DNA from 2 places in the Mycolicibacterium gadium genome. Region 2 is predicted to be linked to the other one. Evidence: predicted binding sites of a transcription regulator. Region 2 holds the regulator's gene; the other holds the start of a gene.

Region 1 (16,032 bases), 3.6 Mb from region 2:
ATGATCTGGAGGTCGTCGAACGGTTCCCCGTCGATCTCCCCCAACGTGGCGAGCATCGTCATCAGGTCGTCGTCGACCGGGTTCTGAGCCTTCTGCTTGGCGATGTCCAGGAGATACGGACCGATCTCGGTCATGATGACATCGAAATCCGCCTGGGTTGCCGCTCCACTTCCGGAGCGTGAAATCGCCGTCGACCATCCGGCCACTTTGGGCCAGTCGGCCTCGGGTACACCGAGGAGATAGGCGAACACGTAGACCGGAATCGGCTCCGCGACGTGCGATATCCAGTCGAACTCGCCGTCGGGCAACGCGTCGAAGACCTCGTTGACAACCTGTTTCACCCGCTCTTCGGCCTTGGCCACCGCCGCCGGGGTGAAGCGGCCCTGGAACGTGCGTCGATGTGCGCGATGGACCGGCGGATCGAGGAACATGATGCCTCTGTTCCGGTAGCCCTGCGGCTCGACTCCCTGCTTGTGCGCGATGAGATCCATCAGAATCGCGATGCGTTCGGAGGCGAACTGATGCGGTCGTGCCGAAATCGCCTTGATGTCATCATATTTTGTGATGACCCAGAATTGTCCGTCGTCATACCAGTGCACGGGATCGTGTGACCGCAGCTCGCGAAACACTTCGTCGGGGCGATCGAGGTAGAACTGAGCCTGATCAAATTTAGCGCCTGAAGTCGCCGACCGGGGATTCGTGACTGCCGCCATAGATGAACAATAGAACACAATATGTCTATTTGCGATATGGTTGTCGAGTGAGCGCTGCCTTGTCGCACCTTCGGGTGTGTGACCTCAGCGGGCAACTGGCCGGCGCGGGCGCGACGAAGATCCTGGCCGCGTTTGGTGCCCAAGTGATCCGGGTCGAGGATCCCGCGACCCGTGGCCTGTGGGACGCCCTACGGGGAGTCGGTCCCTATGTCGACGACCGTCGTGGGATCGATCTCGGCGCCGGGTTCAACAACCACAATGTCGGGAAGTACGGCGTCACCATCAACCTGCGTCTCGACGAGGGAAAACAGCTGCTGCGTGAACTCGTGGCGATCAGTGACGTCGTCTGTGAGAATTTCGCGGCGGGCGTGATGGCGCACCGCGGCTTCGGCTACGACGACCTTCGCGACATCAAGCCCGACATCATCTACGTGTCCAACTGCGGATTCGGTCACACCGGGCCGTACCGCGACTTCAAGACCTGGGGACCGATCGTGCAGGCGATGAGCGGTCTCACGTTCACCTCGGGGCTGCCCGATGCCGAACCGGCCGGCTGGGGCTTCTCCTACATGGATCACGGATCGGCCCTCTATATGACTGTGGCCATCATGGCGGCACTGCATCACCGTGACCGCACAGGCGAAGGTCAGCACGTTGATCTGGCCACGGTGCCCGCGGGCATCGCGATGCTGCCCACCGAGGTGCTCGACTGGACGGTGAACCAGCGGCGCACCTGCGCACGCGGCAATCGGGCCGACTTCGACGAGTTCGCACCCCACGGCATCTACCCCTGCGCGGGTGAGGACCGATGGATCGCCATCGCGTGCCGTGACGACAGGGAGGCGGCGTTGCTGGCCAAGGTGCTGGATGAACCCGCCATCGCATCGGAGCGATTCGCGACATTGGCCGCTAGAGTCGCCGCGGCCGATGAACTCGACGAACTGGTCGCCGCGGCCACCTCCACCCGCGATGCCATCGGACTGGCCGACGATCTCGTCGACGTCGGGGTACCTGCGAGTGTTGTCAAGAGCCCGCGAGAGCGCATCGACGAGGACCCGGACCTGGCACGGATGGGACTCTTTCCTACCGTCACGCACCCCGACATCGGCGCGGTACGCGTCGAGGGCGTTCCACTCACCTTCTCGGAAACCCCGTGGCGGATCGATAGACCGGGACCCAAACTGGGCCAACACAATCGTGAGATCTTCGGAGAGCTCCTCGGTCACGATGACTCGACCCTTGATCTGTGGGCTGAGCGAGGTGTGATCTGAGCGCGCTAGCCGATCTCCGCGTCGTGGAGATAAGCGACCAGTTCACGCCCGTGGGCGGGCGTGTGCTCGCTGAACTCGGAGCCGAAGTCATCGTCGTCGAACCGCCCCAGGGTTCCCCGCACCGTCTGCGCCCGCCGTTCGTCGATGAAGAACCCGGCGTTGACCGCAGCCTGCGTTGGTGGAGTCAAAACGTCGGAAAGCGCAGCGTGACCGTCGACCTTCGATCGGAGTCGGGCGTTGACACGTTGCGCCGACTCATCGGAGGCGCCGACATCGTGCTTGCCGGGGGTGATCGACTGACGGGTGGGATCACTTATCGCGAGGCAACCGCGGATCATCGCAGCCTGATCTGGGTTTCGGTGACGCCGTTCGGTCTCGGCAGCGTCCGGGCCGACGACCCCACCACCGACCTCACTGTGCTGGCCGGCGGCGGCCCGGTGTGGAATTGCGGCTACGACGATCACTCCATACCGCCGATGCGCGGCTCTGGCGACCAGGCGTCCAACATCGGCGGCATGTACGCCGCGATCGGCGCGCTTATCGCGCTCTCACACCGCGACCACAGCGGCGTCGGCCAACTCGTCGACGTCAACGTGACCGCGGCCTGCAATGTGACCTGCGAACAGACCACCTATCACTGGCTTGTGAACCAGGCGGTCTGTGTCAGGCAGACCGGACGCCACGCCTACCCCACACCCAGTTCCGAGGTCCAAGTACGTTGCGCCGACGGACATTACGCGACCACCGGGGTGCTGCCGCGCAAGCCCGAAGAGTTCAGTCGGATGATTGCCTGGCTCTCCGAGTTGGAACTGACCGAGGAGCTACCGGAGACCGTGTTCCTCGAGATGGCCGCCGCCCGAACCGCGCCAGTCGACCTTGCCTCGATCGGTGAGGACGACGAAACGACGGCGATCATGAGCGCGGCCCGTGAGGCCATCACCTTGATCGCCTCACGCATGCCAGCCAAGGAGTTCTTCATCGCGAGCCAGCAACGGGGTTTCCCGGCGGGCGCCATTCTGCCGCCTGATGAGGCCTTTGACGACGAACACATGGTGGCACGCGGTATGCATGTGCCTGTCGAGCACTCCGAGCTCGGCCGGACAATCGTTTATCCCGGTGTGCCGTACGCATTTTCGGCCAGTCCTACGTCACCGCCGAAACGTGCGCCGCTGCTCGGTGAGCACAATGCGCTTCTCGACGAGCTCGCACCTTGAGCGCCGGGCACCGCCTCACCCATGTCGGGCTGTGCGTCACGGACATCGAGCGCTCGACCGAGTTCTACTGTTCAGCGCTCGGATTCACCAAGATCGGCGAGATGCACGTCGATGACGAATCGTCCGCACGACTGCTCGACGTCGCCGAACTGGTGCTCGATCTGGTCTACCTCGAGCGCGACGGATTCCGCCTGGAACTGCTGGCCTATCCCACAGTGGGCACAACGGGCGACGGCGCGCCACGCCAGATGAACGCTCTCGGCTTCACCCATCTGTCCTTCCGCGTGGATGACGTCGACACTCTTGCCGCAGCCGTGGTCGAGCACGGCGGAAAACTGCTGCCCGATCGCACGGTCGAATTCGGCGGCGGCAATCGCGGGCTGATGCTGACCGATCCCGATGGAAACCTGCTCGAGTTCATCGAGCGCATACGCCGCGACTGAGCAACTAATCACAATTCGTTCTGTTGTTCAGTTGGATGGTAGAGTCCGTCTGTGCCCGCGACCAGCGAGTTGATGTACTCACCGTTCTCGAAAGCCGTCTTCGACGACCCCTATCCGGTGTACCGTCGGCTTCGCGACGAGGCGCCGGTGTATCGCGATCCCGACGACCGTTGGTGGGTGCTGTCGCGGTTCCAAGACGTGGCGGGCGCGCTGCGGGACTGGGAAACGTACTCATCCAAGCTCGGCCCGGCGCCGGAGAATCCCGACGACGACGGCCGCAAGTATTCCGTCATCTCGATGGACCCGCCGCGACACGACCGCATCCGGGGCGTCCTGAAGGGCTTCTTCACCCCCCGCGCCGTCGCCTCGCTGGAGGGTGCCCTGCAGGCGGTCGTCGACCATCACCTCGGTCAGCTCAAACGCGGCACCACCGTCGACGCAATGGAAGCCTTCGCCTTCGCCGTGCCCACCGATGTGATCGGCGACCTACTCGGCGTGCCGAAGGCCGATCGCGAACAGCTGAGGGTGTGGTGGGAAGCGTTCTTGACCAGGCACGAAGGCGAAGTCGCGATGCCGCAAAGTGCTATCGAGGCCAACCGCAACATCAGCGCTTATATCGGCGATCTCATCGACAGGCGCCGCACCGACCCGGGCGACGATCTCATCAGCATCGTGCTGCAGGCCACCTTCCACGACCCCGAAATCGGCGACGACCGCTCGTTGACGCCGCACGAGGTGTTGATGTTCTGCAATCTGCTTTCCGCGGCGGGTTCTGAGACCACCCAGAAGCTGATCTCCAACGGTCTGGTCGCATTGCACGACCACCCCGACCAGTGGCAGCGAATCGTCAGCGATCACAGCGTGATTCCGGCCGCGGTCAACGAGGCCCTGCGTTACGACACCCCCAGCCACTGGGTGGCCCGGACACTGACGCGTCCCGTGGAGCTACACGGTGTGACCATGGATGCCGGTGACTGGGTGCTGTTGCTGTTGGGCAGCGCCAACCGCGACGAGCGTCGCTACGACGACCCTGATCGCTTCATCATCAACCGTCCGCGCGGCACCGATGTCTACTTCGGCTGGGGCATCCACATCTGCCTCGGCCAGTGGCTGGCTCGGCGCGAGGCGCAGATGGTCTTCGAATACGTCGCGAAGCACTTTCCCGACTACGCGATCGGCGCACACGAACGTGTGCTGACGGCGACGGTGCGCGGCTATACCAGCGTGGAGATGACGCTGCGCTGAGCGCTCAGTCGACGACCCACTGCGGCTCGCGCTTCTCGGCGAAGGCCTTCATGCCTTCGAGGTAATCGGGATGGGTCATCTGGTGCTGCAGGACATAGCGGTAGGCGACGTCGTGGGCGGCGTGCAATCCGACGTCGAGGCTCGTCCACATTCCCTTGATCGAGGCCTGCACGGTCGCCGGGCTCAACTTCGTGATCGCCAGTGCGATCTCTCGCGTGCGCTCCTGCAGACGATCGGCCGGCACGACCTCGTTGATCAACCCGATCTCATACCCCCGCTGGGCGCTGATCCGCCCGTCCTTGGTCATCAGCGCCAATTGCATGACCATCGACAGGGGCATCCTGCGCAGAAGAACCGTTGGCTCCAATGCGAAGACGTTGCCGACCATCAGGTGGGTGTCGATCAGCTCGGCGTGCTCGGCCGCGATGATCAGGTCGGAGTCGGCCACCTGGTGTAGCCCTCCCCCGACCACCATTCCGTTGAGAGCGCAGATGACCGGCTTCCAGACGTTGTGATGCAGCCTCGAGCCCGGCACCTTGTTGCGGATACCCGACTGCGCGGTGGCACGGATGTCCTGGCCTGCGCTGAAGGCGCGGTCACCTGCGCCTGTGATGATGGCGACGCGGATGTCGGAATCGTCGCGTACCCGCGCCCACGCCTGCCCGAGCTCGGTACGGGTCAGATCATCGGTGGCATTGAGCCGCTCCGGGCGGTTGATGGTGATGGTCGCGATGTGATCGCTGACATCGAACAGGATCCTCTGAAAGTCCACCGCTAACCCCAATCGAAGTCGTGATGCAACAGATATGCATATAGTGTGTAAGTGTCTCATACCGACGAACCGGTCCGTTCGCCGGTCGAGACCGCAGATCATCGGTGCAGATCGGGAGGTGTGATGCCGGGGTCCGACGCAACCAAATCTGACGACCGCGCCGAGGATGTGGTTGATTCGCGACCCGATCTCGCCGACCGTATCGAGGCGATCCTCGGCATCGACCCTGATGCCGGCGCAATAGAGTTCGGCGGCACATGGACAACGTGGGGGTCGCTCGCAGCGGTCGCCCACGGAGTAGGAAACCGCCTGAGTTCGGCTGGTCTGGCCCCGGGCGCCCCGGTAGGCCTGGTGTTGCGCAACGATCCGGCAATGATCGCGGCGATGCTGGGAGTGCTGCTGGCCCGTTGTTGCATCGTCACGCTCAATCCGTCACATGGCGACGAGGGTCTGGGCCACGACATGCGCGACCTCCGCCTACCCGCAGTGGTGGCGTGCGGTGTCGACTGGGACCGGGCGGGCGTCAAGGAGGCCGCGACGGGGGCGCTCGGCCTTCGCGTATCGGTGACCGACCGCCCTGTCGAGGTCGTGACGGGCCTCGAATCCCCCGGCGACGGGCCGTTCCGCCAATCCGATCCAGCAGTCGCGGTGGAGATGCTCACCAGCGGAACAACGGGACCGCCGAAGCGGATTCCATTGGCATACAGCGCGTTCGAACGCACAATCGTAGCGGCCAGCGCTCATTACGGGTCCCACGACGAGACCGGCCCACGGCTGCGACGGGGTGTGATGATCGTCAGTTCGCCGCTGGTGCACATGTCTGGACTGTTCCGCACACTGCTCTACGTGTGTCAGGGCCGCCAGATCGCACTGTTGCCGCGGTTCACCGTCGACGATTTCATCGATCGTGTGGTCCGGCACCGACCCAAGGCCGTCAGCCTGGTCCCTACCGCGCTGGCAATGGTATTGGACGCCGACGTCGACCCCGGCGTGTTCGACAGCGTCAAGGTGGTGACATCGGGCACCGCACCGCTGTCGGCCCACCTGCAGGAGACGTTCGAAGACAAATACGGCGTCGCCGTGCTGCCCTCCTATGGTGCGACGGAGTTCGCGGGCGGAGTCGCGGGATGGAATCTGAAGCTGCACCACGAATGGGCCGAGTCCAAGCGCGGCAGTGTGGGCCGGCCCCAACCCGGCCGGGAGATACGCATCGTCGCGGCGGATGGTGACCATGAGGTCCCTGCAGGCGAGCAGGGCGTCATTGAAGTGCGCACCGCAGGCGGGGAATGGGTACGCACGACCGATCTCGGGCGCCTCGACAGCGACGGATTCCTTTTCGTCGACGGACGCACCGACGATGTCATCAACCGGGGCGGCTTCAAGGTCACACCTGCCGATATCGTCGCCGCTCTACGTTCGCATCCCGCCGTGCGCGATGCCGGGGTGACGGGCGTGCCCGATGAACGACTCGGCGCGGTTCCGGTCGCAGCCGTCGAGTGCGTCGAGGGCAAGGACGTCACCGCCGACGATCTGCTCACCTACCTCCGTGGGCGGCTAAGCCGATATCAGGTGCCCGCCGGTTTGAAGATCGTCGACGAACTCCCCCGAACCCCATCGATGAAAGTCAGCCAGCCGGGAATTCGCGCGCTGTTCGAAAGCCCCGACGAGGCGGCCGTGTGACAGTACGTTGCATCGCATCGGGATTGGGCTTTCCCGAAGGTCCGGTGGTCGATGACGACGGCTCGGTCTTGGTCTCGGAGATCGCCAACGGCCGAATCAGCCGGGTGCACGCCGATGGCACGGTGGAGACATTCGTTGTGACCGGGGGCGGCCCCAATGGGATGGCTCGATTGCCCGACAGCCGAATCATAGTGTGCCAGAACGGCGGCTCCCGGTTTGCCGTCAGGCCATGGCCGTTCGCCATCACCGGCTCCGTGCCGTTGTTCCTGCCCGCCGGCGCGCCCGATCAACCCGTCACCCCGCAACTGCAGATCGTCTCCGCCGACGGTGAGGTCACGACTCTCACAACGACGTTCACGAGTATCGGTGGTGATGAACTACCGTTGGCGCGGCCCAGCGACATCTGCGTGGATGCGCAGGGCGGCTTCTATGTCACCGATGGCTTCGCGGTGCAGGGACGGAGCCGAAACCTCACCGGCGTCCTGTACGGCACCCCCGACGGACAATTGCGCGAAATCGTTTACCCACTGGAACTCCCCAACGGCGTGGCGCTCTCCCCGGACGGATCGACGCTGTATGTCGCCGAGACCAGGACGCGGCGGATCTGGGAGTTCGAGGTGCTCGGCCCCGGCCGCCTCGGCTCCGCGCGGGGGCTGGCCACGGTGCCGAGTGGCGGACCGATGAATTTCGGCGGTGCCGACGGACTTTGCGTCGCTCCCGACGGCGCGATCATTGTCGCTACAGTGGGAACCGGTGGGGTGACGACGTTTTCGCCCGATGGTCAACTGCTCGGTGCGATTGTCGCCGATGACCCGATGACCACCAACGTCGCGCTCAGCCACGACGGCCGTTCGCTGTTCATCACGCTGGCATCGTCGGGTCGCCTGGTGGTCGTGGACGATTGGCGCTCTGCTCTCGTGTAGCCCCGTTGACACGACGCGACGCGACGGCTTACGGCGCTGATCGCAAGCGAGTTCCGCGACGACGGCCGCGACCTCCGAGTCCCGCTTTGATGACGTGGTGTCGGCGATCGCCAACGGCCGGATATTCCCGACGGACGCCGGATCGCCAACCGAAATCTGGCGATGCTCGCCCCGAGATTCGCGTCGCCGGGCTCCGTCCCCGAAGAATCGTGAAAACTCTTTTGCCCCAACAGTTTCAATTGTCACATACTTGACCGGACTTGTCGGTAACCGAACGTATGTTCGACTCATGGGGATGCCTCTCATGGACGCGGTCGCCGCCTACACCACCGGTGTGGACGCGCTGCTGAACGCCGAGGTAGACGGTCCGTCGCACCGCGACCTGCTCACGTGCTTCGACGCCATTCAGACTGCCTCGCAGCGTGTTCCAATGACGGGCTACGCCATCCTGGCGCGGTTGGACCGCGAAGCAGACCCCAAACAATTGGGGGCTACCTCGCTATGGCAGCTACTCACCCTGCGCACCCGGATGAGCAAGGGCGCGGCCCTGAAATCAATCGCGCGCGCCCGTCTGCTCGGTCCGAAGCGCACCCCGCAGGGTCAGGACCTACCACCGGAGTGGGAACACACGGCCGCCGGTCTCGCGGCAGGACTGTTCGGCGACGAACACGTCGAGGTCGTCCGCAAGTTCTTCAAAGCCCTGCCGGCCACCATCGACCCTGTCACCCGCGGTCAAGCCGAACACAGCCTCGCCAGCGCCGCTGCCGAATTGGACCCGCACTCCCTGACCATCGCCGCCATCCACCTGCTGGCTCTGTTGCACCCCGACGGGGACGAACCCGCCGACGCCGCCGCCCGCAAAGCCGGCCTCACCCTCGGCCCACAACAACCCGACGGCCTGAGCCACCTGTCCGGATGGATCTCGGCGAAAACTCGCGCCCTACTCGAACCTGTCCTCGCCAAATTCGCCGAACGCAACCGCCACCCAAAGACGCCATCGCCCGCCTCCGATGACACCCCGCCCGAGCAGGCTCCGACCGCACAAGACACGCTGCCCTTCACCGAGGAGCGCGAGCCGCAGCCGAAACCATTGAGCGACGAGCTACCAGTGGACACCGACGCGCTAACGGCCGATGACGAGCCCGCCGATGACGTTGCCGGGGAGGGCGATCCGTTCGCCACACATCCTGACGACCCGCCGTTGCCGCAACCCGAGCCGCTCCTCGACCTGCAGTTCCGCACCAAAGCCCAATACACTCACGACGCGTTCGCCACCGCCCTCGAGATGCTGCTGAGCTCCAGAACTCTCGGGACGCTGAACGGCCTACCCACCACCGTGGTCGTGACCACGACCCTGCAGGAACTCCAAGCCGGCGCGGGGTACGCCGTCACCGGCGGCGGCACCCGCCTACCCATGCGCGACCTCATCGCCATGGCAGCCCGCGGCGCCCACCACTACCTCGCCGTCTTCGACGAACACACCAGCGAAACGCTGCACCTCGGCCGCGCCAAACGCTGCGCCACCGCCGCGCAGAAACTCGCGCTGTTCGGCCGCGAACGCGGCTGCTCCGCCCCGGGATGCACCGCCCCCTTCTATGACTGCCAAGCCCACCACGGCGTCGAGGACTGGAAACTCAACGGCCAAACCAACATCGACGACCTCACCCTCGCCTGCGGCCCCAACAACCAACTCATCGAAGACACCGAGTGGACCACCCGCCGCGGCCCCGACGGCCGCTTCCAATGGATACCGCCTCCGCACCTCGACACCGGCCAACCCCGCACCAACAACCTCCACCACCCCGAACGCCTTCTCAAACCCAACGATGAAGACGACGACCCCCTCTAGGCGTCGGCCCGACTCACCTGCCACGCAGGTCGCTCCCATCGGTCACACGACTTCGTAGACCTCGTATTCCAGACTCTCACCCGCGAAGGATCCCTTGGCAACGCCGAGTATTCGGGTCAACCACTCGTACCGCGGGTCACCGGTTTCGAAGTACATCGCAGAGTAGACCCCCGCGGTGGCGGCATTCATCCGTCCGGTATAGGTGACCAGAATCGTTGCGCCATCGTCAGTTTCGAGCGTGAGCCTGGCATCGACGAGGACCCGCCCGGACGGCTCGACGAATGCCCAGTCGGCGGCCGCACGACCTTTGAGGGATGCTTGCAACCGCTCGCCCTCGTAACGTGCGCTGGTGATCTCACCGATCGTCCGGCTTCCCGACGGTCCCGTCGAGATCGCGATCGGTTCGGCGAGCTCGTAGGTGACGTGGCACAGCGGACGCAACGTGGCATCCAGAGACGTTGGCACCGCGGTCACCGTCACCCTCGTTCCGCGGCGACGAACTCGAACACCGCGCCGTAACAGCTCGCTGGATCGGTGATCAATCGATCGCCGTCGTGCTCGGCGATGACGATGTCATGGGCAACAAGGTGGGCCTCCGCCGCGGCGAGATCAGCAGTCTCGAAGATGCACGAATGCATGATCTCGCCGTTACGGGCCAGATCCCTGCCTGCCACCGAATCCTCGGTCAGCGGCTTGATCAGGTCGATCGTCGTATTCGCACCGAGTTCGAGTCGGTTGCGCTCTGCGTGTTTCCCGTCGTCCTTCGCGACGACGTCGGCCCCGAGTGCGCGATAGATGTCGGTGGCGCGATCGAGATCACGAACCACCACGCCGACCCGCCAACCAGTGATCGCCAGCGGATGCATGCGCCACGGTTCATTGCTCCACCCGTCGACGAAGCGCGGGTCCTCCCATCGCCCCGGGACTCCGAGCGGTCCCGGTCGAGCAGTCGAAAAAGGCATGAACTCGAGCTGGCCCGCGGTATCCCTGGGGTGGGTGAACACCGGACTCATCGGTTTCTCGACCATGACGTCGCGGCCGGCGCCTGCCAGCCCGAAGCACCGCACGCCCAGGGCGGTCAGCGCATCGAAGATCTCGGTCGGCGGGCCGTCCACGAAGTACGCAGAGGCGTGGAAGTGCCTGCCGAACCGCGTCAAGAACTTTCCGAGCGGTAGATCTGCACCCTCGGCGGTGGGCTCCATGACGTCGACGGCCAGATCGGCGATGGCGACCATGGACGCCCAGCGCTTCTCGGCGTCCAGCCACTCGTCGGTGAAAACGTCGACCGCTCCGAACACGTCGCGGTACCACTGGGTGATGGTCCGATAGTCGTCGACGATGTGGTTCACGTGCCACTGCTTGCCCACTGCGATCACGACATCAATCCTCACTCAAGCCGGGTCCTGGTCGAACCTGCGTTTGCAGAAGCGCCATCCGTCCGCATTTTTCGTCAGCTCGTCTCGGTAGATCCCCTGCGCGATCACCTGATATCCCCCGCCCGGGTTCGAGACGAACACGGTGCAGTACGCCTGGCTGGTCGCCGACGTGCCGTCCCCTTCAGCCAACACCGACGTGGTGACGTGGCGAAGCTGGCCGGACACCGCCGTAGCGGCGACGTAGGCCGCCAGCCCGTCGTGTCCGCGGGTCTGTTCGTCATCACCGAGGAAAAAACTGCCGTCAGCGGTGAAGCAGTGAGCAAATCCCTCTGCGTCGCGGCGATCGAACGCGAAGTTGTATCGGCTGACCAACCGCTCGATCTCGACGACATCCTCGACTGGCAACGGCACAGCAGGCCCTCCTGGAGCTGAACACACGATGGGGCCAGAACACTATGACATATATTGTCTAACTGATAACACCTGCCAACCGTGCGGAGAGAGGCCGAGATGACGCGTGCGGCTGCCGAGGTCGACCTTTTTCTGTCGACCACCCGCGCGTTCCTCGACCGCGACGCGTCGATCGAGCACGTCCGTGAGATGCACAGACGAGGTGACACTTACGACCGCGACTGGTGGCGAAAAGCCGCCGAACTGGGCTGGACCAGTCTGCTGGTGCCCGACGAACTCGGCGGCGGCAGCGTGTCCGGCAATGGTGTGGGCGACCTGGCTTCGGTCGCCGAGCAGATCGGCCGCACCGTCGCGCCCGGACCGCTGATTCCGGTCAGCGCGGCTCTGGCCGGTTTGATCGACGCGAGCAACAGCACGCAGCACGCTGACATGATCGCCACATTGGTCGAAGGTGCGGCCGTCATCGCATGGGCGGTGGACGAACGCGGTGCGCGGTTCGGCGCAGATCCCACAACCGTCGTGACGAAGTCGACGAACGGATACCGGATCGACGGAATCAAGGATCGCGTCGAGGCGGGCAACGGCTGTGACTACTACCTCGTGACGGGCCGTGCCGACGATCAGACGATCCAGGTGGTGGTGCCCGCCGATGCTCCGGGCGTCACGGTCGAGCCGGTGCCGTCGATCGATCTGGTGCGCGACTACGCGACCGTTCGATTCACCGGAGTCGAGGTTGATGCGGACAAGGTCGTCGGAACCCCGCACGAGACACCGAATCTCATTGCGCGTCAGTCCCAGATTGCGCAGCTGCTTCAAACGTGCGAGATGATCGGAATCCTCGATGCGGTGTTCGCCAGGACCGTGGAGTGGGCCCGGGAGCGACACAGCTTCGGGCGGCCGCTGGCCTCCTATCAGGCGCTCAAACACCGGTTCGCCGACATGAAGATGCAGCTGGAGGCGTGCCGCGCGATCGTCACCACCGCGGTACGCGACGTCGGTGATCGCAGCCTAACCGCGGCGTTGAGCGTCAGCGCCGCCAAGGCCTACGTCGGCGAGTACTCGGCCGCCATCGTGCAGGACTGTGTCCAGCTCCATGGCGGTATCGGCGTGACGTGGGAGCACGACCTGCACGTCTTCCTGCGGCGGGTGGAACTCAATCGGACTCTTTACGGCACTACCGAGGAACACCAGGAGAACGTATTCGTGCTGTCGGATGAACTGGCTGCCACGCGATGAACCAGACTCCCACCGAGTTCGCCGACCGAGCACGCGACTGGCTCGCGGACAACATGCCGCCGCTGACCGCCAACACCCCGCCCCTGCTGGATCGCGCCGAGGAGAGGACTTGGCAGCGGGCACGAGAGCTCCAACGTCGGCTCTATGACGGCGGATTCGCAGGCATCTGCTTTCCGACGGAGTATGGCGGGTTGGGCTTGGACTACGCGTACCAGGCCGCGTTCAACGCGGTCGCCGAACCCTACGAGATGCCGCTGGTACTGAACATTCCAAGCCTGACGATCTGCAGCGCAACCCTGCTCGACGCCGGCACCGAGGACCAGAAGCGCACGCGGATCGCGGCGGCGCTGCGCGGTGAGGAGGTGTTGTGTCAACTGTTGTCGGAGCCGGGCGGCGGATCCGATCTGGCGGGTGTCACGACCCGCGCAGACCGAGCCGGCGACGAGTGAATTCTCAACGGCGCCAAAACCTGGAGCAGCAGTGCGTTCGCCGCAGATTTCGGCCTGTGTCTGGTGCGCACGAACTGGGATGTGCCCAAGCACGAGGGGCTGACGATGTTCCTGGTGCCGCTGAAGTCCCCGGGGCTGACCCTGCGACGGATCCGTCAGGTCAACGGGTCCGCTGAGTTCTGCGAAGAGTTCTTCGACGACGTGGAATTGTCCGACGAGCACGTGGTCGGCGAGGTCGGAGGAGGCTGGGCCGTCGCCTCCAGGCAGTTGTTCCACGAGCGTCGCGCAGTGGCGAAGGGCTCCGAGTACGCAAATTGTGGCGCCTCCGAGGAAAGACGTGATGGCGCTTTCGATCTCGTAGCTCTGGTGCATGCCACCGGTCAGTCCGGCGATCGGTGGGCGCGGCGGCTGGCGGGGCGTGCGCTGGCGCACCGCCTCGTCGAGAAAGCGCTGGGCGAGAGCGTCTTTCACGGTGTTTCCACCGGGCTGATGCCGCCTGCGTCAGGCTCTATCACCCGCCTGTACTACGCACTCTGCGAGAACCTGAATCTGGATGCCGCTGTGGCGCTGGCCGGCCCGGGGGCAGTGGTGGGTGCGGCAAACGAGGACCTCCTGGCGATCGGGCGGAAGTACCTGTCTCGGCAGACCGTGTGCATCGGTGGCGGCACGACGGAGATCGCACGCAACATCATTGCTGAACGCGTGCTGGACTTTCCGCGCGAGTATGCCGCAGATCGGGGCGTTCCCTTCAAGGATGTGCAACGAGGTGGGACACGACAATGACCCTGATCACCGACCGCTTGCGCGCCGCGATCGGCGTCTGGCACGAGCAGGACGCTCCGGCGTTCCCCATCGATTCCTCGGACATCCGCCGGTGGGCGATCGCCACTTACTGGCCACATGAGCCGCCGCGGTTGTTCTGGGACGAGGACTATGCTCGCACCACTCGATGGGGTGGCGTCATCGCTCCCGACGACTTCAATCCGTTCGCGTGGCCCATACAGCCCCCCGATGCCGGACCCGCGCAATACGCACTTCCCCAGCCCGGCGAGCCTGGGCAACATGTCCTCAACGGCGGAGTGGAGTTCGCGTTCGGTGAGCCGATGCGACCGGGTGACGTGATCACCGGGCGGTGGCGGATCAAGGACGCCACCGAACGTGGGGGGCGACTAGGTCAGATGCTCTATGTGCAACTGGAACGCGAACTGCGCAATCAGCGAGGCGAGGTCGTCCGCACTCGCATCGACACCCTGATCCGATACTGAGAGGCAGCCGTGTACATCGATGGGAAGTGGCAATCCGCCTCGTCCGGCATGACTTTCTCGAGCATCAACCCCGCGACCGGCGCGGTGCTGGACACCGTCGCCGACGGCGGCCGCGCCGAAGCCCGCCTACGAGCGGGCAGACATCCTGGTTGCGGCGCACCGAATCATGCTGGAACGCCAGGACGAGCTGGCGACCCTGATGACGAAGGAGCAGGGCAAGCCGCTGCGGATGGCTCGCACCGAGGTCGGCTACGCCGCCGACTTTCTGCTGTGGTTCGCCGAGGAGGCCAAACGTGTTTACGGCGAGGTGATTCCATCGTCACGCGCGGATCAGCGCTTCCTGGTGTTACAGCAGCCGGTCGGGGTGTGCGCGGCGATCACACCGTGGAACTACCCGATTTCGATGATCACCCGGAAGGTTGCTCCCGCGTTGGCCGCTGGCTGCACGTCGGTGCTCAAACCGGCCGAGCAGACGCCGTTGTGCGCGATCGAGACGTTTCGCGTTTTCGAAGACGCCGGTGTGCCCGCCGGTGTGGTCAACCTGGTGACGTGTTCGGATCCAGAACCGGTGGCCGAGGAGATCATGTCGGACCCACAGGTTCGAAAGATCAGTTTCACCGGCTCGACCGAGATCGGGAAGATGATCGCTGCGCGCGCGGGTGCCACGATGAAGCGGGTGTCGATGGAACTCGGTGGGCACGCACCGTTTCTCGTGTTCGACGACGCCGACCCCGAGCACGCCGCCAAGGGCGCAGCACTCGTGAAATTCCTCAACACGGGCCAGGCATGCATTTGCCCCAACCGGTTCATCGTGCACCGCTCGATCGTCGCGCCGTTTCTCGAGACGTTGCGGCAGCGAGTGGAAAAGCTTGTTCCCGGAGACGGATTGGCGAAGGGAACGACAGTTGGCCCCCTCATCGACGAGACGGCCCTGAGCAAGATGACCCGCCAGGTCGACGATGCGGTCGCCAAGGGCGCCACGCTGATGCTCGGAGGTACGCAACTGACTGGTGACACGTTCGACGGTGGTCACTTCTTCGCGCCGACCATCCTGTCCGAGGTCACCCCGAACATGGTGATCTGCTCGGAAGAAACATTCGGTCCCATCGCCCCGGTCCTGGTCTTCGACGACGAAGCCGAGGCCATCGAGATGGCCAACTCCACCAGCTACGGACTCGCCGGATA
Region 2 (16,032 bases):
CGAGGTCGGTGTCGGCGCCCTGCACGGGGAGCTGGCAGGGGTGGACGCCGACGCCGCCGCGTCGATCCTGCCCACCGACGGACGCCGTATCGTGCGCGCGCTGGAGGTGGTCGAGTTGACGGGCCAGCCGTTCGCCGCATCCTTCCCGGCGATCGGTGCTCCTCGATGGGACACCGTGATTATCGGAATCGATTGGGAGACAACGCTTCTCGAAGAGCGTCTGGCGCAGCGCACCGACAAGATGTTCCGCGATGGACTGGTGGAGGAGGTCCGCGCACTGCTGGACCGCGGCCTGCGCAACGGTGTGACAGCCTCCAGGGCACTCGGGTACGCCCAGGTGATCGCCGACCTCGATGACGGCAACGACGGGACGGCGGCACGCGAACCGACGTTCGTCGGAACCCGGCGTTATGTGCGCAGGCAGCGGTCGTGGTTTCGTCGCGACCACCGCATCAGTTGGCTCGACGGGGCAGCGGCCGGCACCGTCGAGGAAACGCTGCGCATCTGGCGGGACGTATCCTGAGCAGGTGAAGTTCGCCAAAGGGCACGGCACCCAGAACGACTTTGTGGTGTTGCCCGACCCCGACGGCGAATTGACGCTGCCCCCCGCCGCGGTGGCCGCGCTGTGCGACCGCCGCCAGGGTCTCGGTGCCGACGGCGTCCTGCGGGTCACCAGGGCGGCCGCGGCGCATTCGGCGGGGGTCTTCGACCGGATTCCCGAGGGCGTGGCCCCGGACGACTGGTACATGGACTACCGCAACGCCGACGGGTCGATTGCGCAGATGTGCGGCAACGGGGTCCGGGTATTCGCGCACTACCTGCGCGTTTCTGGGTTGGAGAGCCGCGACGAGTTCGTCGTCGGATCGCTGGCGGGTCCGCGGCCGGTCGTGCTGCACGACTGGGACGCCACGCGCGCGGATGTCACCGTCGAGATGGGCAAGACCAACCAACTGGGTGTCGGCGAGGCGATCGTTGGCGGCAGACCGTTCGCGGGCCTGGCGATCGATGTGGGCAATCCGCATCTGGCGTGCGTCGACCCCGTCATGACGTTCGGCGAACTGGCGGCGTTGGACGTCGCGGCGCCGGTGTCGTTCGACCGCGCGCAATTCCCCGAAGGAGTCAACATCGAGGTGCTGACGGCTCCGGTGGACGGGGCCGTGTCCATGCGGGTGCACGAGCGTGGTGTCGGCGAGACGCGTTCCTGTGGCACCGGAACCGTCGCTGCTGCCGTCGCGGCGCTGGCGTACGGAGGTGCGGGCACCGGCACACTGCGGGTGCACATCCCCGGCGGCGCCGTCACCGTCACGATCACCGACGCGTCCAGCTACCTCCGCGGCCCGTCAGTCCTGGTGGCCGAGGGCGAACTATCCGAGGAATGGTGGCGTGCCGCCCAGCGTTAATTCATGTGCATCGGCAGCACCGGCCGTGCCAGTCTGTATTCGCTTATGACGTATCCCAAATTCCCAGTCAACGAGACACCCAGCGCGGGTGAGCTCGCCCTCGAAGACCGCGCGGCGCTGCGCCGCGTGGTGGGTTTGTCGACCGAACTCTCCGACGTCTCCGAGGTCGAATACCGCCAGCTTCGGCTGGAACGCGTCGTGCTGGTCGGCGTGTGGACCGAGGGCAGCGCCGCGGACGTCGACGCCAGCATGGCCGAGCTCGCCGCGCTCGCCGAGACCGCCGGCTCACAGGTGCTCGAAGGTCTCGTGCAGCGCCGCGACAAGCCGGACCCGTCGACGTACATCGGCTCGGGCAAGGCGCAGGAACTGCGTGAAGTGGTGCTTGCGACCGGGGCCGACACGGTGATCTGTGACGGAGAGCTGAGCCCTGCGCAGCTCAACGCGCTGGAGAAGGCCGTCAAGGTCAAGGTGATCGACCGGACCGCGCTGATCCTTGACATCTTCGCCCAGCACGCCACGAGCCGCGAAGGTAAAGCGCAGGTGGCGTACGCGCAGATGGAGTACATGCTGCCCAGGCTGCGCGGCTGGGGTGAGTCGATGTCCCGGCAGGCCGGGGGCCGGGCCGGCGGAGCCGGTGGCGGTGTGGGTACCCGCGGGCCGGGCGAGACGAAGATCGAGACGGACCGCAGGCGCATCCGCGAGCGAATGTCCAAGCTGCGCCGCGAAATCAAGGACATGAAGAAGATTCGCGACACCCAGCGCAGCCGCCGGCTGGCCAGCGATGTGGCGTCGATCGCGATCGTCGGCTACACCAACGCGGGCAAGTCGAGTCTTCTCAACGCACTGACCGGCGCCGGTGTCCTCGTGGAGAACGCATTGTTCGCCACGCTCGAACCGACAACGCGCCGTGGGGAATTCGCCGACGGCCGGCCCTTCGTCCTGACCGACACGGTGGGGTTCGTCCGGCACCTGCCGACCCAGTTGGTCGAGGCGTTTCGGTCTACTCTGGAGGAGGTCGTCGACGCCGACCTGCTCGTGCATGTCGTCGACGGCTCCGATGTCGGCCCGCTGGCGCAGATCAACGCGGTGCGCCAAGTGGTCAACGAGGTGGTTACCGATCATGACGGCAAACCGGTCCCAGAGCTGGTGGTGGTCAACAAGATCGACGTAGCAGACGACCTCGCGCTGGCGCAGCTTCGGCGGGCCCTGCCGGATGCGGTGTTCGTCTCCGCACACACGGGTGACGGTCTGGGGCGGCTGCAGCAGCGGATGGCCGAACTCATCGCTCCGACGGACACGGCGGTGGATGTGACGATTCCCTATGACCGCGGCGATCTGGTCAACAAGGTGCATGCCGACGGTCGCATTGATGCGACCGAGCACACCGCCGACGGCACGAGGATCAAGGCTCGCGTGCCGATTCCGTTGGCGGCCACGTTGAGCGAATACTCAACGTTCTAGGTTGGGCGCCGATACCATCGGCGGATGACGCGGCTCGACCCCTTCCGCCACCCGCGGGCGCGCGACGAGTTCATCGCCAAATACGACGCCGTCGTCGCCGACTGACCCGTCGATTGCGAAGAGCGCGACCTCACTACCGAATTCGGCGCCACGCATGTGATCGTGAGTGGTCCGGAGTCGGCGCCGCCGCTTGTTCTCCTGCACGGGGCGGCGGCCACCGCGACCATGTGGCGTCCGGTCATCGAGACGCTCAGCGCGACCTATCGGTGCTATTGCGTGGACACGATCATCGAAGGCAACAAGAGTATTGCCAGCAGACGGATCCTCGGCAAAGTCAAACTCGTGGAATGGTTGCGCCGGGTGTTCGCTGCGCTCGATATCAAGCAGGCAAGGGTGGTCGGCCTCTCCTACGGCGGCTGGCTCGCGGCCAATCTCGCGCTGCACGCGTCCGAACTTGTACATCGTCTTGTATTGCTTTGTCCAGCAGCGACATTCGCACCTATTACTCTCAAGTTCTATCAGGGGGTATTCTCGGCGAGCCTCTCGCGATCACCGGAGCGGGCCCGCCACTTCGTGCAGTGGCTGTCGAGTACGCCGAATGTGGAGGCCGACCCCATAGCGGATCTCATCGTGACGGCACTGCTGTCGAACAAGCCGGTCCCCACCGGGTTGACACCACCGACGGTACTTTCCGACGACGCACTTCAGCGGATCGCCGTGCCGACAACGGTTTTGATAGGGGATCGCGAAGTGATCTACCGCGGCGGTCCGCACGCAGCGATTGCCAGGGCGCAACGGTTGATCCCAGACGTCCGGACGGACCTCATCCCCGGTGCCAACCATATTCTGACTCTCGACTGTCCGAAAGAACTTGCGGCCGAATTGCTCACTGCACTGGCCTGATAAAGCCAAAAGATCCCCGAACCCATGAGGATTCGGGGACCTTTTCGTAAAGCTAGTTCTGCTCGGCTTCCTGGCGCTTCTCGGCGGTCTTGGCTGCGCCGCGCGCAGCCTCGGCTTCGGCTTCCTTCTGGGCGGCATTGCGCTGGGCCTCGGCCTTGTCCTGCTGAGCCTGGCCTTCGCGGTACAGGTCGTCACGTCCGGCGACCGCGCCCGCGACCTCCTTGACCTTGCCCTTCACGCCCTCGACGACGCCTTTGATGGCTTCCTCGGGTCCGCTGTTCTTGTCCGACATTCGTTGTCTCCTTGCTGAGGGGTCAGGTGGTCATCAGATCCCCGATTAGGCGGTTCGCTAAACCCATTCCGCGCCATGGTGGCTGACGTCACATCGCTGTCCGGCGTCGGTTGATAGCGGTATAGCTGCCGCGGCAACAGAACTCGCGAGCCGGGAGTCAAAAGCGATGGCTGCGTATGGTCACCGTAGATGTCGGGCGCACATAAACCCCGATTTCATTCCGATATGAGTTTCTTGTATCCGGTCGCCGGGCAATTCGATTCGGCGCTTCGCTGGGCAAGATCCGAAGATTTTGCACATAGCCGAGGTATTTTCTGTCTCAGAGTTTGCGTGTGTTCTTTGGTTATCAACGTCTTCTGACGGACAGTTGACGGGCGCGATACGTTTCATGGAATTTGCGCCGACTGTGGGAGGGTCAATGAGCGGGCAGCAGAGTCGGCGCCGCATGGTGCGTTATCGGCTCGGAATCAGTTTGCTGACATTGTCGATGGCTGTCTTGTTGGCACCGATCACGGCGGCGCAACCGGATGCCGACGCTAACGCAGCGATAACCGCGGCGTGGGAGGCCAGCGGCGGTGACGGCGGCCCACTGGGACCCAAAAACGGCGGCGTCTACCCGGCCGGCCCCGGTTTCGGCCAAAACTTCGCTGGCGGCAAGATCTTCTTCACGCCTGCGACCGGCGCACACTTCGTACAGGGTGCCATCTTGGAGAAGTACGAGTCGCTCGGTGGCCCAGCCGACAGTGATCTGGGGTTCCCCACCATCGATGAGGGGCCCGGGCGAGCGCCGGACAGTCGAAACGTCACGTTCAGCGCGACGGACAAGCCGGTCATCTTCTTCACACCTGCGACCGGCGCACGTGTGGTCCGTGGGCCGATCAACGCCGCGTGGGACAAGCTCGGTGGTTCGTCGGGCACACTCGGCGTACCAGCGGAGGACGAGGTCTACAAGGGCGACGCCGTCTCGCAGAAGTTCACCGGCGGCGAATTGTCGTATGACATTCGCAAGAAGTCCTTCACCACCGTGCCGCCGGAACTTGCAGCTCAGTTGGGCGACCTGCAGTTTCCCGATGATCCGACCGCGGCGATCAATGCCGCCCGGCGCGCCGCCGGAGGACCGCTGGGGCCGCTGGGCGCCGCCGACGGAGCGCCCTTCCCGGTCGGCAAGGACGGACTGAGGCAGAACTTCGCCGGCGGCGCGATCTTCTACACACCTGCCACCGGTGCGAACGTCGTGACCGGACAGGTGCTGGCCAAGTACGAGAGCGTCGGCGGGCCCGAAGGCGATCTCGGCTTCCCGCTCACCAGCGAGGTCGATGGCGGGCTGTCAACTGCCAGCCGCATGTCCAGCTTCGCGGCCGAGGACAAGCCGGTCATCTTCTGGACGCCGGATCACGGTGCGGTGATCGTGCGGGGTGCCATGGCGGCAGCCTGGGACCGGCTCGGCGGGGCCAAAGGCGAGCTGGGCGCGCCGATGGCCGACCAGACGGAGGCCGGCGACGTCGTCACGCAGCGCTTCACCGGTGGCGTCATTTCGTGGGACCGAACGAAGAACACCTTCAGCACCGAACCGGCCAATCTGGCCGCCGAATTGGCCGGACTCGAGGTGCCGGGTCAGCAGTCGGCGCCCGAGACGCCGGGCAGCCCGCAGGCGTCAGATTCGGACGACACCAACAAGTGGTGGAAACCGAACGTGTGGTGGCTGCTGGCGCTCGTGCCGTTGGTGGCAGTGATCGGAGCCGTCGTGCTCGCGATCGCGCTGCGGCGCCGCAACAAGACCGATCCTTTTGCGCCCGACGAATCTCTTGCGATGCAGGACGTCCGGTTCAGTGGCGACGCCGATGCCGCGTACAGCACCGCGGCCGCTCCGGATCGGGTGACCAGCGACGACGAGTACGCCGCGGCGATGTTCGGCGATCGCTACGCAGGCGAGGAATTGGGCTCACTGCCCCGCCGGGGCGAGGATATGACACCGGAGGCCGTGCCCGAGGAGGAAGACCTTTGGGGTGCGCCGTCGTCGGCATCGAGCGTTCAGGAGACCGCGCAGGATGCCGAGGACGCCAAGGATAACGACGAGCCGCCGGCCCCTGAAGGCGAGTCCGACGATGAAGACGACCCGGACGCGGTCGATACGGCCCCGACTCGTATTCAGACCGGCGAAGCGGTGATCGCGGCCGCGGCGGCGGCCGCCGCGGTCAAGCGCGACCCCCTCATCGATACCGGACGCCATGCCCGGATCGAGGTGGACGACGACCTGCCGTCGCAGCGCGTTGCTTTCATGGTGCCGCTCGACGACCCGAACGAGGCACCAGAGGGCTACCCGGTCAAGGCGAATACCAAGACTGGTGTGTATTGGACACCCAGCAGTCCGTTATATGACGACGCCCGCGCCGAAATCTGGTTCGCCAGTGAGGAACTCGCGCGCGTGAACGGTTTCGTCACCGACGATGAGGCGCGCTAGATCTTACGGATCACCGTCACGACCTTGCCAAGCACGGCGGCGTCGTTACCGGGAATCGGATCGAACGCCGGGTTGTGCGGCATCAGCCATACCTGACCGCGCGTGCGCTTGAACGTCTTCACCGTCGCCTCACCGTCGATCATCGCGGCGACGATGTCGCCGTTGTCGGCAACGTTCTGTTGACGCACGACCACCCAGTCGCCGTCACAGATCGCCGCGTCGACCATGGAGTCGCCGACCACCTTCAGCAGGAACAGCGAGCCCTCGCCGACCAATTCGCGCGGTAGCGGGAAAACATCCTCGACGGCCTCTTCGGCCAGGATCGGGCCGCCGGCGGCGATGCGGCCCAACACCGGGACGAACGTCGGCTCCGGTAACGCATCCGACCCTGCGACGTCGGTGGCGACGACCGGGGGGCCGCTGTCCGCCCCGCGCACGTCCACGGCGCGTGGCCGGTTGGGGTCGCGTCGCAGATAGCCCTTGCGCTCCAGAGTGCGCAACTGGTGGGCCACCGACGACGTCGACGTCAGCCCGACCGCGTCGCCGATCTCTCTGATGCTCGGGGGATAGCCGCGACTGGTCACCGAGGCGCGGATCACATCGAGGATGGTGCGTTGACGCTCGGTGAGCCCGGTGTCGAGCCCACCGCGCCCGCCGGTGCCGGCTGCGCCACCCGGGGTATCGCTGCTGGAGTCCATGGCGCGAATCTAGCCCGCGGCCGCCGATTAATCAAACATGTGTTCGAGGCGTGTCGGATCGCCACGTGCTGGTGAGACCTTGACGACCCGGAGACGACTCGGGCATCAGAACTTGTCGGTGGGTGCCGCTATCGTTTGGCAACAGTTCGATCACATGTTCTATTAATCGAACACCTGAGCGAGTATGTTCGAACACACAAGCGAACGACCTTGGACCGGAAGGCAGGAAGATGACGATTCTCGAGACGCGGGAAATCCAGGCAACACCTGTGGTCAGGCCGGGTGTCCGGCCCGCGGGTGCACGGCGGCGGCCGCCGTCACGGCGGCCCGGCGGCGCTCCGGTGCGGTACCGCAGCTCCGGTGTCCTCGTGTCGCGCGCTCCGCGCCGGCGCCGCCCCATCACCCCGGTCACGACGGTCCTGTTGGCAATGGTCGCCGCAGGCATCACAGTGTGGCTCGGCCTGGTGGCACAGTTCGGCGGTGTCGTCGGCGAATCGGCCCCAGTGCCCGACCGGCTCGCGGTGGTTCAGGTGCAGACGGGCGAAACGCTGCAGCAGGTGGCGGGCCGAGTGGCGCCCGATGCGCCGGTGGGAAGCGTTGTCGACCGGATCCGCGAACTCAACCAACTCGACACGGTGGCGATTCATGCCGGCCAGACACTGATCGCACCGATCAGTTGACGGTGCGCTGTGGGCGGTGAAAACATCAGCCCCGCAAGGGTATTCGGTAACACCACGATGGGATATGTGCCAATCAGCACGAACCTGGGCTCGCGAACTCCCGCGCAGGTACGCTCAGAGGCGTTCGGGTTGGTCGTTTGGTGGTGTGGCGAAGGAGCGGTGATGCACTGTCCGTTCTGTCGTCATCCCGATTCCCGAGTGGTCGACTCCCGGGAAACCGACGAAGGCCAGGCGATTCGCCGCCGCAGATCATGCCCGGAATGCGGTCGTCGCTTCACGACGGTCGAGACGGCGGTGCTCGCCGTCGTCAAACGCAGCGGTGTCACGGAGCCGTTCAGCCGGGAGAAGGTCGTCAAAGGCGTGCGCCGCGCCTGCCAGGGCCGGGCGGTCGACGACGACGCGCTGAATCTGCTTGCTCAGCAGGTCGAGGACGCGGTGCGAGCCACCGGTTCGGCTGAGGTCCCCAGCAATGAGGTGGGCCTGGCCATCCTCGGTCCGCTCCGTGACCTCGACGAAGTCGCCTACCTCCGGTTTGCCTCGGTCTACCGCGGATTCACGTCGGCAGAGGATTTCGAGCGCGAGATCAAGGAGCTGCGTGAGCATCGCGAATCTCCACAGCCGGCCCAGAGCTGACCCGCCCCCTCACTCGATCTGTTTCGTACCGTCGTTGACGACGCGCCCTGCGACCCGCACCCAGCCCTCGGGGCTCCACTCGGTGGATATTCTCGACCCCTTACCCTGCACGATCTCCAGGTCCTGGCTGAGGTAGTCGGTGATGCGGACCGCCGCGGCGCCGGTGGCCTCGTCCTCCGGGACGCCGAGATCGGCGGCGAACATCCTTGAGCGGATCACTCCGGCGGCTTTGTCGAGCCAGGTCCACAGATAGTGCTCGGCCGCATCGGTGTAGTCGGACGGATCCGCCGCCATCAGTTCGTCGACGGACGCGAGGTCATAGATCGCGAAGTCCGGAGCCCATTCCGAACGCGCACTCACGGCCGTCAGATCGCCGTCGTAGGTGACCTGCACGATGCCCGCGGGCACCTGCAAGGTGTTGATGGCGAAACCCTGCTCGCGCAGCCACCACGAGGCACCCACGGTCGGATGGCCCGCAAAGGGCAATTCGACGGCCGGGGTGAAGATCCGCGCGTGCGCCGTGCTGGAGCCGCTTTGCGGCAGATCGATGAAAATGGTTTCGCTGTAACCCAATTGGGTGGCGATCCGTTGACGGTCGGTGGGCTCGACGGTGCTGTTGTCGACAACGCCTAGCGGATTTCCGAAGTTGCCGTCGGGGTCGGTGAATACCCGCAGTACCGTTACGTCGATGGCCATGGACCGATGCTACCGAGGTGCGTCGACGTCTTCAGGTGGCGCTGCGCTCGTCGTGGTCCATCGCGTCGAGTACGGCGACCCGGGTGTCGGCCGAGCCTGAGATCGCACCCTCTTCGATGCCGGTGCGCAGCAATCCGCGCAGATAATCCTGGTCGTAGACCGCGGGTTCGGTGGAAAGAATGAACTGCTCGAGAACCTCGACGAACCGGTCTGGGTCGTCGTGGAACGGGAAGTGCCCGGAACCCTCGAAGATCTCCAGCAGTGAGCCCGGCATCGCCGCATGTGCCAGACGGGCATGACTGACCGGTATCACCGAGTCGGCACTTCCCCAAATCAATTGCACCGGAACGGATTGCGTCAAATAACATCGATCGAGCATTGTGACAACTTGGCCGCGCCAGTCCACTACCGCGCGCAGCGTGCGCGCGAAGGCCGACGAGGCCGTCGGCTCCGGCAGATCCGCGAGGATCCGAAGCACGTCGGGAATGTCACGGCCCAGACCTGTCGATCCGAACATCGCTCCGGCCACACGTCCGACGGCGTGCACCGCCGGCAGCACCAGCGGTAGACGCAGAAACGCCAACGCCTCGCTGCCCATCGGCAGTGAGGCGACCCGCAGCGCGATGTTGACGTCTTTGGTCACGCCGCCGGCTCCCACGAGGATCAGCCGCTCGACGAGCTGGGGGAACTGGTAGGCGAACTGCATCGCCACGCCGCCACCCAGGGAGTGGCCGACGACAGTGACCCGGTCGACGTCGAGCACGCTCAGCAGGTCACGCATCCCGTTGGCGTACGCGGCCACCGAGTAGTCGGCGCGGGGCTTATCGGACTTGCCGTGGCCCAGCAGATCTGGCGCGATGACGGTGAATCGCTGGGCCAATTTCGACTGAACCGTGCTCCAGGTGGTGGAGTTGTCGCCGATGCCGTGAATCAGCAGGATCGCTGGTCCAGAGCCCGCCACTCGATACGCGCGCCGGTACCCGTGGATAGTGCGGAACTCCAACTCGGGTGTGAGTTCCCGAACCGGGCGCAGGTTGGTCGGTCGCGCGGCCATTGCGACAACTTAGCTGCCCTTCCGGACGGGCGCTATTTGGCGTCGCCGTCTTTGCCCCTGTCCTGCTGCCGGAGGAACCGCTCGAACTCCGCACCGAGCTCCTCGCCGCTGGGCAGATCCTCGTCGTGGGCAAGCAGCGAGCGGTTCTCCTGGGCCGCGGCGAAAGCGTCGTACTGACGCTCCAACGCGGTCACCACCTGGGCCACCTCGGTGCTGCCCTCGACCTGCTCGTTGATCTTCTGCAGTATTTCGGCGCCCGCGGCGTCCAGCGCCTGTAGCGGGATCTGGAGCCCGCCGGTCTTGGCCACCTCGGCCAGCAGCACCTCCGCGGCGGCGGGGTAGTCGGTCTGGGCGAGGTAATGCGGCACGTGCACGGTGAATCCGACGACCTCGTACCCGTGCTGGGACATCCGGAACTCCAACAAATTCGACACACTGCCCGGCACCTGCACCTCGCCGACCCACGGCTGATGTTCGGCGATCAGTTCCTTGTCGTTGGAGTGTGCCGTCAGCGTGATGGGACGGGTGTGCGGGACGGCCATCGGGATGGCCCCCAGGCCGATCACCCGGCGCACCCCGAGCCGCTCGGCCAGCAGTCGCACGGCCGTCAGAAACCGCTCCCACCGCAGGTCCGGCTCCAGGCCGGCAAGCAGCAGAAACGGCGTGCCGACGCTGTCGTGCATCGCGTAGAGGCTGAGTTCGGGTTCCTCGTAGTGGGTGAAGTGGTCGGTCTTGAAGGTCATCAGGGGGCGCCGCGATCGGTAATCCAGCAGTTCGTCGATCGCGAAGGAGGCCACCAACTCGGTGTCGAGGGTGTTCCTGAGGTGCTGGGCGGCCAGCTTGATGGCGTGGCCGGCGTCGGAAAAGCCCTCGAGCGCATGGATCAACACCGGACCGCGGCCATCCGCCGACGTCAGCTTCGGGGCCGGAAACTCCAGCTCGTACATGCCGGTCTGGTCCGGTTGGTAACGCTGCTCGGGTTGATCTGCCTCGTCCGCCATCTTCGCGCCTCCTCGACGGTGTGAAAAGCGTGATCGCCTTTCCCAACGTGACAACCAGTGTGGCCCACGTTGCGTTACCCAAACGTACGACCCCGGCCTAATGCAGCTCGCCGAAGCGGGAATCGCTAATGGCGAAATTGATTCAGAGCACGCAGTTTGTTCATCACGTCCAGCGCGGCGACCTTGTAGGCCTCGGAGAACGTGGGGTAGTTGAAGACCGCGTCGACGAGGTATTCGATGGTTCCGCCGCAGCCCATCACGGCCTGGCCGATGTGGACCATCTCGGTCGCGCTGGTGCCGAAGATGTGGACACCGAGCAGCTTCAGGTCGTCCGTCGAGACCAGCAGCTTCAGCATTCCGTAGGAATCGCCGGCGATCTGTCCGCGCGCCAATTCCCGATAGCGCGAGACGCCGACTTCATACGGCAGGCACTTCTTGGTCAGTTCTACCTCGGTGGCACCCACATACGACACCTCCGGGATGGAGTAGATGCCGATCGGCTGGAGGTCGGTCATGCCCTTGGCCGGTTCACCGAAGGCGTGATAGGCGGCCAGTCGGCCCTGCTCCATCGAAGTGGCCGCCAATGCTGGAAATCCGATCACGTCCCCGACGGCATAGATGTGGTCGACGCGGGTCTGGAAGTTGCTATCGACGGTGATGCGCCCTCGCGCATCGGTCTGCAGGCCGGCGTTGGCCAGATCGAGGTGTTCGGTCTGGCCCTGCCTGCCCGCGGAATACATCACCGTCTCGGCCGGAATCTGCTTGCCGCTGGCCAGGGTGGTGACTGTGCCAGCGGCGCCGACGTCGACGGCGGTCACCTCCTCTCCGAACCGGAACGTCACCGCGAGGTCGCGCAGGTGGAACTTCAGTGCCTCGATGATCTCGGGGTCGCAGAAGTCGAGCATGTTGTCGCGCTTCTCCACCACGGTGACCTTGGTGCCGAGCGCGGCGAACATGGAGGCGTATTCGATGCCGATCACGCCGGCCCCCACCACGACCATGGTGGTCGGCAGCAACTTCAGGTCGAGGATGCCGTCGGAGTCCAGGACGCGGTCCTCGTCGAACTCGACGCCGGCCGGGCGCGCCGGCTTGGTACCGGTGGCGATCACGACGTGATCCCCGCTGACGGTTGTGCGCTCGCCCCGGGTGGGCTCCTCGACCAGCACGGTGTGCGCGTCGACGAACCGGCCGTGCCCCTGGACGAGATCGATGCGGTTGCGCATCAACTGCGAACGGACGACGTCCTGCTCCTTGCCGATCACGTGAGACGTGCGGGCGAGCAGGTCGGCGGGGGTTATCTTCTCCTTGACCCGGTAGCTGGCTCCGTAGAGCTCGCGCTGGTTCATGCCGGTGAGGTAGAGCACGGCTTCCCGCAGTGTTTTCGACGGGATCGTCCCTGTGGTCACGCACACCCCGCCAAGCATCCGTCCGCGTTCGATGATGGCGACCGTCTTGCCGAGCTTTGCCGCGGCTATCGCGGCCTTCTGGCCACCGGGGCCAGAACCGATGACGACGAGGTCGTATTCGAGCATGGAACCCATGGCAACAAGGTCTACGCCGGTTGCGCGGATCTTGCACGCCGACGGGCGTCGAGACCACGTGAAATTAATCGTCCGTTACCAAACCCGGATCCGTACGCGCGCCTGACTGGTCGGCGGACGCAGCGGTGAGACGATGACCCCGATGGGTGACAGGCTGTCGCGGTGCCTGCGCGGCTGCGCGCTGCTGATGGTCGCGGCGTCGCTGGCTGCATGCAGCCGTGTCGTCGTCGGGGCCTCGGAGCCGGCGTCCGGGGTAGAGGAAAAGGCCCCGGTCCCGGTTGCGCAGCTGCTCATCGAACCCAACCGTTTCCCGCCGCAGTACGCGGCTGCGGAACTCGACGACGGCGGGCTGGACCGCGTGGTGCAGGACATCGACGCTGTTTCGAGGGGCGAGGTCGTCACCCCGCCCACCTGCACGCCGCCGGTCTTGTGGCACAGCGAAACCGTTGGTGTGGAAGGGGTCGACAGCGCGACCGCGAGCAGGCTGATCCTCGTCGTGATGCGGCCGGTACCGCCCTTGAGCAGTCGGCTGGAGCAACTGCGTGCATGCCCGTCGTTCGACGTGGGCGCGGGCGAGCAGGCATCGACAGTGGACGTGACGGTGCTGCCCGCGCCGCCGGTCGACGCCGATGACGCCTACGCCGTCGAGCAGACCGTGACGACTCCGGAATCAGAGCGGACGGTGCTGACCTTCGCGGCCCAAATCGGCGACACGCGGGTGAGCGCCAGCTGGCTACAGGACCCAGCGGTGGACCAGGCCGACACCTCGTCGCTGGACGCGCTGTTCCGGGATGCGGTGGTGAAGCTGCGCCGCGACGGCTAGTGCCCGTTTCATCCCCAATCGCACTTTGATCCACATGGACGCCCTGTGCGACGTTGTGATGGCTGGGAGAGTCGCCGCCGGGAACCACGGTGGGAGCATGACACCGCATTCGCCTGACTTCAGCCTCAACCGCCCCGGCGTACTGATCGCCGCCCTGCCCGCAGTCCTGGGCTTCGTGCCCGAGAAGTCTCTCGTCTTGGTGACTGTCGATCACGGGGAGATGGGATGCGTTATGCGCGTTGATCTTTCCGGTGAGATGACGGAATCCGTGGAGCACATCGCCGAGGTGGCCGCGAGTGCTCGACCAGACGCGGCGATCGCGGTCATCGTCGATGACGACGGCGCGAACTGCCGGATGTGCAACGACGACTACCGCCACCTGGCCGCCGCTCTGTCGGCGACACTCGCCGAGCACGGTATCGAATTGCTGGCGGCTCACATCGTTGACCGCGTCGCCGCAGGCGGACACTGGCACTGTGCCGACGGCTGCGGGAATGCCGGAACCGTCGAAGACCCGTCCGCATCGCCGTTGGCCGTCGCCGCGGTCCTGGATGGACGCAGGCTCTACGCGCGGCGCGCGGAACTTCAGGAGGTCATCGCAGTGGCGGATCCGGCCCGCTGCGCCGCGCTCGAGGCGTCCATCGGTAGCTGTGATGCCGACCGGTCGGACGCCGATGTGCGACGCGATGTCGAAATGGCCATGGCCGCAGCGGTCAAAATCGCCGACGGTCAGCCGCTGTCCGATGACGCAGCCGCACGGCTGGCGTGTGCCCTGACCGACCCGCTGGTGCGTGACACGCTCTACGCGCTGGCGGTCGGTGAGGCGGCCGGACAGGCCGAAGCGCTGTGGGCGCAGTTGTCCCGCACGCTTCCGGAGCCATGGCGGGTGGAAGCGCTTGTGCTGCTGGCATTCTCGGCATATGCCCGCGGCGATGGGCCGCTGGCAGGAGTGTCGCTGGATGCGGCGCTACGGTGCGACGAGACCCATCGGATGGCGGGCATGCTCGACACGGCCCTGCAATCGGGGATGCGACCGGAGCAGATTCGTGACCTGGCCACGACCGGATACCGGTTGGCCGATCGGCTGGGCGTGCGCTTGCCGGCCCGGCGCGCGTTCGGGCGCCGCGCGGGCTAGACCTTCTCGACCTTCACGGCGTGCGCCATGTGGTGGGGCAGCTCGACCTGCTCGTGGCCTGGGATCACGATCATGACGCCACCATGGTCGTTGGCTTCGACCGTGACGCGCGCGTTAGGCACCACGCCGGCGTCCTTGAGCCGTCCGATCAGCTCGACGTCACCCTGCACGTGCTCGGTCAGTTGTCGCACCACGACAGCCACGGGCATGCCGGCGGGCAGCTCGGTGAGCCGCACCAGGTTGATCTGGTCGGCGCCCGACTCGCTCGAGGCCAGTCCGAGCTCGGCAAGGCCGGGAATCGGATTGCCGAACGGGGACGTGGTGGGGTTGTCGAGCACCCGCACCAAGCGACGCTCGACGTCCTCGCTCATCACGTGCTCCCACCGGCAGGCCTCGGCGTGCACTTCCTCCCACGGCAGCCCGATCACGTCGACCAGGAGCCGCTCGGCGAGCCGGTGCTTGCGCATCACCGCGACGGCCAGGCCGCGGCCCTTGTCGGTGAGCTGGAGATGTCGGTCACCCGCGACGTGGAGCAGCCCGTCGCGCTCCATCCTGGAGACGGTCTGGCTCACGGTCGGACCGCTCTGGTCGAGGCGCTCGGCGATACGCGCACGCAGCGGCACCACGCCCTCTTCCTCGAGGTCGTAGATGGTCCGCAGGTACATCTCGGTGGTATCGACCAGATCGTTCATTTCACAACCCTCCGTCAAGGCCGAGTCTACCGGCCGAGGGGCTTGAACTGCGCCGCTACGCACCCCGACACGTGCGACTGAGAATGCCCGCCGGCGGACCGGCGGGCATTCAGCGAAAACGTTCTCAGCTGGCGTAAGACCGCAACCGATCGGCACGTTCGCCGTTGCGGAGCTTGGCCATCACCTCGCGCTCAATCTGACGGACGCGCTCGCGCGACAGACCGAACAGCTTGCCGATCTGGTCCAGGGTGCGCGGCTGGCCGTCGTCCAGGCCGAACCGCAAGCGGATGACCTGTTGCTCACGTTCGTCGAGCGTGGCCAGCACATGGCGGATGTCGGTGTGCAGCAATTCGGAGATCACCGCGTTCTCGGCCGACATCGCCTCGGCGTCCTCGATGAAGTCGCCCAGCGGCGCTTCCTCGTCGCTACCGACCGGCATGTCCAGGCTCACCGGATCGCGGCTGTGCTCGAGCAGGTCGGTGATCTTCTCCACCGGGATGCCCGACTCTTCGGCGAGCTCCTCGTCGGTCGCCTCGCGGCCCAGATTCTGGTGCATCTCGCG

What was found. The regulator LexA, encoded in region 2, represses DNA repair genes until DNA is damaged. The targets are predictions, from matches to a motif close to CGAACANNTGTTCG.
Region 1: the regulator LexA is predicted to act here: its motif matches at 8,533-8,546, upstream of G6N36_RS29975 (HNH endonuclease signature motif containing protein).

Annotation. Positions count from the first base shown of each region.
Region 1 is NZ_AP022608.1:5,099,264-5,115,295, reverse strand. It holds gene G6N36_RS25370 (cytochrome P450) at 1-713, opposite strand, end outside; gene G6N36_RS25365 (CaiB/BaiF CoA transferase family protein) at 761-1,984, shown strand; gene G6N36_RS25360 (CoA transferase) at 2,008-3,198, shown strand; gene G6N36_RS25355 (VOC family protein) at 3,195-3,641, shown strand; gene G6N36_RS25350 (cytochrome P450) at 3,693-4,886, shown strand; gene G6N36_RS25345 (enoyl-CoA hydratase/isomerase family protein) at 4,891-5,658, opposite strand; gene G6N36_RS25340 (class I adenylate-forming enzyme family protein) at 5,782-7,338, shown strand; gene G6N36_RS25335 (SMP-30/gluconolactonase/LRE family protein) at 7,335-8,261, shown strand; gene G6N36_RS29975 (HNH endonuclease signature motif containing protein) at 8,551-10,110, shown strand; gene G6N36_RS25325 (DUF3237 domain-containing protein) at 10,153-10,575, opposite strand; gene G6N36_RS25320 (VOC family protein) at 10,587-11,486, opposite strand; gene G6N36_RS25315 (nuclear transport factor 2 family protein) at 11,502-11,897, opposite strand; gene G6N36_RS25310 (acyl-CoA dehydrogenase family protein) at 11,997-13,133, shown strand; partial or broken gene G6N36_RS25305 (acyl-CoA dehydrogenase family protein) at 13,130-14,365, shown strand; gene G6N36_RS25300 (FAS1-like dehydratase domain-containing protein) at 14,362-14,847, shown strand; gene G6N36_RS25295 (NAD-dependent succinate-semialdehyde dehydrogenase) at 15,014-16,032, shown strand, end outside.
Region 2 is NZ_AP022608.1:1,498,532-1,514,563, reverse strand. It holds gene miaA (tRNA (adenosine(37)-N6)-dimethylallyltransferase MiaA) at 1-523, shown strand, start outside; gene dapF (diaminopimelate epimerase) at 528-1,400, shown strand; gene hflX (GTPase HflX) at 1,446-2,861, shown strand; gene G6N36_RS07525 (alpha/beta fold hydrolase) at 3,018-3,764, shown strand; gene mbp1 (microaggregate-binding protein 1) at 3,817-4,056, opposite strand; gene G6N36_RS07515 (LGFP repeat-containing protein) at 4,475-6,517, shown strand; gene lexA (transcriptional repressor LexA) at 6,514-7,215, opposite strand; gene G6N36_RS07505 (LysM peptidoglycan-binding domain-containing protein) at 7,446-7,895, shown strand; gene nrdR (transcriptional regulator NrdR) at 8,058-8,528, shown strand; gene G6N36_RS07495 (PhzF family protein) at 8,538-9,224, opposite strand; gene G6N36_RS07490 (alpha/beta fold hydrolase) at 9,256-10,278, opposite strand; gene G6N36_RS07485 (proteasome assembly chaperone family protein) at 10,311-11,279, opposite strand; gene sthA (Si-specific NAD(P)(+) transhydrogenase) at 11,405-12,811, opposite strand; gene G6N36_RS07475 (hypothetical protein) at 12,963-13,643, shown strand; gene G6N36_RS07470 (DUF4192 domain-containing protein) at 13,741-14,778, shown strand; gene G6N36_RS07465 (iron-dependent transcriptional repressor DtxR) at 14,775-15,470, opposite strand; gene G6N36_RS07460 (sigma-70 family RNA polymerase sigma factor) at 15,595-16,032, opposite strand, start outside.